One region of the Nitratireductor sp. PBL-C9 genome, then DNA from elsewhere that is predicted to be linked to it. Evidence: riboswitches for the same ligand, from Rfam matches in the RefSeq annotation. Region 1 holds a riboswitch; the other holds the start of a gene.
The links. A riboswitch is a leader RNA that binds a small molecule or an ion and turns the genes downstream of it on or off. The one in region 1 is predicted to bind S-adenosylmethionine.
Positions count from the first base shown of each region.

Region 1 (3,191 bases):
CACTTATGCAGGTCTGGTTCTGGGGCTGGCGGCAGCGGCGGCCATCGCATTCGGCGCTTATTGGGCCGGACTGGCGCTTGTTCTCGCCAGTCGCCTGTGCGACGGGCTGGATGGCGCTGTGGCGCGGATCAACGGCAAGACAGATTTCGGCGGCTATCTCGACATTGTGCTCGATTTCGCCTTTTACGGCGCGGTGCCGCTTGGCTTCATCATTGCAGATCCGGAGGCCAACGCCATTGCCGGCGGGGTGTTGCTTCTGGCGTTCTACGTCAATGGGGCGAGCTTTCTCGCCTATGCGGTGATGGCCGAAAAACACCGTCTCAAGAGCAGGGCGCGGGGCGAGAAATCGCTGTTCTTCACCACGGGGCTGGCCGAGGCCAGCGAGACGCTGGCCGTGTTCGTGGCCATGTGCCTTTTCCCGCAATGGTTCGCGATCTTTGCCTACGCCTTTGCTCTCATCACGCTCTACACGACCGTGTCGCGCATCGTGCTGGCGGCAGGCCGGTTCGGTTGAACCGGCCCGGAGCGCGGGGCTGAGGTTTAGACCGCGTCCAGCGCGCGCTCGACATCGGCGACAAGGTCGTCGCCGTCTTCGAGCCCCACCGAAAGGCGCAGCGTGCCATCGCCAATGCCAAGCTCGGCGCGCGCCTCGTCCGACAGGTTCTTGTGCGTCGTCGTGGCGGGATGTGTGATGAGGCTCTTGGCGTCGCCCAGATTGTTGGAAATCTGGAAGATTTTCAGCGCATTCTCAAACGCAAAGGCTTCCTTCTTGCCGCCCTTCAGTTCGACGCAGAGAAGCGTCGAGCCACCCTTCATCTGTTTGGCGATGATGTCGGCCTGCGGGTGGTCCTTGCGGCCGGGATAGATGACGCGCGCGATCTTCGGATGCCCGGCGAGCAGATCCGCGATGCGGCCTGCGCTCTCGGTCTGCTGGCGCACGCGCAGCGGCAGTGTCTCCAGCCCCTTGAGCAGCGTCCAGGCGTTGAACGGCGAGAGGCTCGGCCCAGTGTGACGGAAGAAATCCTGCAGGTGCTCGTCCACCCACTCCCGGTCCGAAAGCACGACGCCGCCAAGGCAACGGCCCTGACCGTCAATATGCTTGGTGGCGGAGTAGACGACCACGTGTGCGCCAAGCTCCAGCGGCTTTTGCAGGAGCGGCGTGGCGAACACGTTGTCGACCACCAGTCGCCCGCCGATTTCGTTCGCAAGTGCGGCTACACCGGCGATGTCGGCCACTTCCAGCGTCGGGTTGGTCGGGCTTTCGAGGAAGAACAGCCTGGTGTTGGGCCGCACGGCGGCTTTCCAGTTCTCAAGCTTTGCGCCATCGATCAGCGTGGTTTCGATGCCGTAGCGCGGCATCAGCGTCTCGACCACCCAGCGACAGGAGCCGAACAAAGCGCGGCCGGCGACCACGTGATCGCCCGCCTTGAGAGAACAGAGAAGGGCGGCGGTGACGGCAGCCATGCCGGATGACATGGCGCGGGCTTCTTCTGCACCCTCCAGCGCACACATGCGGCGCTCGAACATGTCCACGGTGGGGTTTGCATAGCGCGAGTAAACGAAACCGGGCTCTTCGCCCTTGAAGCGCGCCTCGGCGGCTTCCGCGCTGTCATAAACGAAGCCCTGAGTCAGATAGAGCGCTTCTGAGGTCTCGCCGAAATGCGAGCGGGTGACCCCGCCATGCACGAGGGCTGTCTGTGGTTTCCAGTTGTCTTCGAAATGATCGGTCATCGCTTCTTTACCCAACAAAAAAACCGGCCGCGAAAAGTCGCATGCCGGTTCGTCCATCGAGCGCGGCCTTTTAGCGACTTCTTTAACGTGGCTGCAAGCCGACCGGCCAAATCACCACGGGATAAAGGTCCATTAGACCCTCAAGCGCCTTGCGTCAACGACAAGCGGCGCTAAACCTCGTTCAATTAAACCCTGTGCAAGGAGAAGGGGCGTTGGCAAAAGCGGGAATTCTGCCGGACAAGGACATCGCGGCACTGTTCGACAACGGGGCGCTGGCCTCGGCCCGCCCACTGGACCCTGACCAGATCCAGCCGGCCAGTCTCGACCTCAGGCTTGGCGCTGTGGCGTATCGCGTGCGCGCCAGCTTCCTGCCCGGTCCCAACCATCGCGTTTCGGAAAAGCTCGAACGGCTCAAGCTGCACGAGATCCAGCTGGGCGAGGGGGCGGTTCTGGAAACCGGCTGTGTTTACATCGTGCCGCTTCTGGAAGGGCTCGACCTGCCGGATGGCATCTCGGCTTCCGCCAATCCGAAAAGCTCAACCGGCCGGCTCGACATCTTCACGCGCGTGATGACCGACAATGGCCAGGAGTTCGACAAGATCCCCGCCGGCTATTCCGGCCCGCTCTACATGGAAGTGAGCCCGCGCACCTTCCCCATCGTCGTGCGTACCGGCTCGCGCCTGTCGCAGATCCGTTTCCGCACCGGCAAGGCGCTGCTTGATGAAAGCGCGCTTTCTGACCTGCATGCGCGTGAAACGCTGGTCGCGGCGGAAGAGCCGAACATCACCAAGGGCGGCATTGCGCTTTCAGTGGATCTGAGTGGCGACGCCAACGGGCTGATCGGCTACCGCGCGAAGCATCACACGGCGCTGATCGACGTGGACAAGCGCGACCAGCACGAGGTTGCCGATTTCTGGGAACCGCTCACCGGCGATGGCGCTGGCGGCCTGATCCTTGATCCGGACGAGTTTTATATTCTCGTGTCGCAGGAGGCGGTGCATGTGCCGCCTTTCCATGCCGCCGAGATGACGCCTTTCGATCCGCTGGTGGGCGAATTCCGCGTTCACTATGCCGGCTTCTTCGATCCCGGTTTCGGCCATTCATCGGCAGGCGGCACCGGCAGCCGCGCCGTTCTGGAAGTGCGCAGCCACGAAGTCCCGTTCATTCTCGAACATGGACAGATCGTTGGCCGGCTCGTCTATGAGCGGATGCTGTCGCGGCCGAGCGCGCTCTATGGCGCGGACCTGAAGTCAAACTATCAGGGCCAGTCGCTCAAGCTCTCCAAGCATTTCCGGATGCGCTGATCATTCCGATCAGCGCTCCGCTCTCTGCTTTTCGGCATTCATCGCCTGCACTTCTTTGCGCAGGGCGCGGATTTCATCGAGGATGACTTCCTGCTCGGCCTGTAGCGCCGTGCGCTCTGCCGATGCTTCCTCATCATGCTCGGCCTGCATGGCCGA
Region 1 covers NZ_JBPAXW010000002.1:271,841-275,031, forward strand. Annotated here, with positions in the region: gene ACRTG1_RS05230 (CDP-alcohol phosphatidyltransferase family protein) at 1-514, shown strand, start outside; gene ACRTG1_RS05235 (O-succinylhomoserine sulfhydrylase) at 541-1,731, opposite strand; SAM riboswitch at 1,782-1,859, opposite strand; gene ACRTG1_RS05240 (2'-deoxycytidine 5'-triphosphate deaminase) at 1,944-3,035, shown strand; gene ACRTG1_RS05245 (ion transporter) at 3,045-3,191, opposite strand, start outside.

Region 2 (3,191 bases), on a different contig from region 1:
ATCGCCCAGTTCCAGCTCGCGGGCCTTTTCCAGCGTCTGTTCACTGCGCGTCGAGATGGCGACGGTCGACGCCAGACCGGCGTGCCTGATGGCGCGTGCAAGCGACGAGCCAATCAGGCCGATGCCGATCAGCGCGACCTTGTTAAAAAGAGGGTCAGGCACGATTCAGCCTTCCATGAATTCCTTGAGAGCGGCGACGACGCCGCGGTTGGCCTCTTCCGGGCCGACGGTCAGGCGCAGGGCGTTGGGGAAACCATAAGGCACCACACGCCGCAGCACATAACCGCGCGAACCAAGGAAGGCATCGGCCTCCGCAGCCGTCTTGCCGCCATTCTCCGGGAAGTGGATCAGCAGGAAGTTGCAGACACTGGGCGTCACGCGCAGACCAAGCTTGCCAAGCTCTTCAACCAGCCAGGCGCTCCAGGTCTCGTTGTGCTCGAGCGCGCGCTGCAGATGCGCCTTGTCGCGGATCGCAGCAGCACCGGCCTCAATGGCCAGCGCATTGACGTTGAAGGGGCCGCGCACGCGGTTCACCGCGTCCACCACATGAGCCGGCGCATACATCCAGCCGATGCGCAGCGCCGCCATGCCGTGGATCTTCGAGAAGGTGCGCGTCATGACGACATTCTCGCTCGACGACACCAGCTCGATACCGGCTTCATAGTCGTTGCGGCGCACATATTCCGCATAGGCGGCGTCCAGCACCAGAAGCACATCCTTCGGAAGGCCGGCTTGCAGGCGGCGCACCTCTTCAACCGGAATATAGGTGCCGGTCGGATTGTTCGGGTTGGCCAGGAACACGATGCGCGTCTTCGGCGTCACCGCCGCAAGGATCGCATCCACGTCGGTGCGCTCATTGTCTTCCTTCACCACCACCGGCTTGCCGCCGGCGGCCAGGATCTGGATGCGGTAAACGAGGAAGCCATGCTCGGTGAAGATGCCTTCATCGCCGGGCTTGATGTAGGTCTGGGCCAGCAGGCCGAGCAGTTCGTCAGAACCATTGGAGCAGAGAATATTGGCCGGGTTCAGGCCATATGTCTCGGCAATCGCCTCGCGCAGCGCCGTCGCCGAACCGTCCGGATAGAGCTCCAGATGTCCCATGGTTTTGGAGATCGCCTCAACGGCCGCTGGCGAAGGGCCAAGCGGGGACTCGTTGGAGGAGAGCTTCCACACCTTCATGGCGCCGGGCGCGCTTTCGCGACCGGGTACATAAGCGGCGATATCCATGACACCGGGCTTCGGTTCGGGACGGTCGGACGTGCTCATTGAATGGTCCTGCTCTAGGGAAACGGTTGATGGGAACGCCTGTCTCAGGCGAAAATCCGTCAGATGCTTTAGACCATGACGGCGATTGACGCAAAGAAAACGCCACCTTAAATAATGATCTCCATTCGTGGTGATTTGGCCGGTCGGCTTGCAGCCACGTAAAACAACTCGCTAAAAGGCCGTGCGATGCAAGAATATTGCTGAGACCGGCCGCGATTTCGCTGCCGGTCTTTTTGTTTGGAGCCCGGTCCTTTTTGTTTGGAGCAAAACAATGCCGATCAAGATCCCCGACCAGCTTCCCGCCCGCGACGTGCTCGTGCGTGAAGGTGTGTCCGTGATGGACGAGGAAACAGCGCTGCGGCAGGACGTCCGCCCGCTGCAGATCGGACTGCTCAACCTCATGCCGAACAAGATCCGCACCGAAACGCAGTTCGCCCGCCTCATCGGCGCTTCGCCGCTGCAGGTGGAGCTGACGCTTGTGCGCATCGGCAACCACCGCGCCAAGAACACGTCGGAAGACCACCTCATCTCGTTCTACCAGACCTGGGAAGAAGTGCGTGACCGCAAGTTCGACGGCTTCATCATCACGGGTGCGCCCATCGAGCTTCTGTCGTTCGAAGACGTCACCTACTGGAAGGAACTGGAGAAGATTTTCGACTGGACGCTGACCAACGTCCACTCCTCCTTCTTCATCTGCTGGGGCGCAATGGCCGCCGCATGGCACTTTCACCGCATTCCCAAATACACGCTGGAGAAGAAGGCGTTCGGCGTCTTCCGCCATCGCAACAACGCACCCGCCTCGCCCTTCCTCGCCGGTTTCTCCGACGATTTCGCCATTCCGGTGTCACGCTGGACCGAAGTGCGTTCCGCCGACATTAAGCCGGAAACGGGCCTGCAGGTGCTGATGGAATCGGATGTCACGGGGCCATGCCTGCTGACGGAGGAGACGGGCAACCGGCTCTACATGTTCAACCACATCGAATATGATTCCACTTCGCTGAAGGAGGAATATGATCGCGATGTGGCTTCGGGAACCGAGGTCGCCGTGCCGCACGGCTATTACCCCGATGATGATCCGAGCCGCCCGCCCCTGAACCGCTGGCGCTCGCACGCGCATCTTCTGTTCGGCAACTGGATCAACCAGGTCTACCAGTCGACGCCCTACGATCTGGCGGAGATCGGCGCAGGGCATAAGGCTACGAAATGAAATTGCTAGCCGCGTAGAAGCGCGGCAGCGTCGCGGGCGAGCTTCACCGTGAGTTCGCCTGCCGGCATGGGCGCGGCCAGAGCCGCCGCCTGCCCCGCCCATAAGGGCGAGAAATCGCTCACCCCGGCCTTTTCCGCCGCAGCGCGCAGCGGGCCAATGGCAGCCGTCGCCAGCGGAAACTCCGGCGCATCATCGCTCATCGGTCCCACTTCGCTGACGAAGCGGTTCAAAAGCCCGCGGGCTGGCCTGCCGGTGAACACATTGGTCAGAACCGTGCGGTCGTCCCGCGCCAGCGCCAGCGCATCGCGATGACCCGCGCCGGTCAGCGCCTCGGGCGATTGCAGATAGGCCGTCCCCACCTGCACTGCGGAAGCGCCAAGCATGAAACAGGCCGCCACGGCGCGCCCGTCGCAGATGCCACCGGCTGCAATGACCGGAACGGAAACCGCGTCCACCACCTGCGGCACCAGCGCCAGCGTGCCGGGCTGCGTCGCAATTTCCGGCTCCAGAAAGACGCCGCGATGTCCGCCTGCTTCCGCGCCCTGCGCGATGATGGCGTCGCAGCCGTTTTCTTCCAGATAGCGCGCCTCGGCCACGGTGGTCGCCGAAGCGATGATCTTCGCCCCCGCTTCGCGCACGCGCGCCATCAGCGCCTCATCCGGCAGGCCGAAGTGAAAGCTCACCACTTCCGGGCGCGTCTCCTCGATGATGACGCAGC
Region 2 covers NZ_JBPAXW010000009.1:236,727-239,917, reverse strand. Annotated here, with positions in the region: gene ACRTG1_RS19290 (prephenate/arogenate dehydrogenase family protein) at 1-162, opposite strand, end outside; gene hisC (histidinol-phosphate transaminase) at 166-1,266, opposite strand; SAM riboswitch at 1,384-1,461, shown strand; gene metA (homoserine O-acetyltransferase MetA) at 1,538-2,473, shown strand; gene ACRTG1_RS19275 (NAD(P)H-dependent flavin oxidoreductase) at 2,479-3,191, opposite strand, start outside.
Region 2: it holds a riboswitch for S-adenosylmethionine, as region 1 does, so the genes downstream of both, metA (homoserine O-acetyltransferase MetA) here and ACRTG1_RS05235 (O-succinylhomoserine sulfhydrylase) in region 1, are expected to answer to the same signal.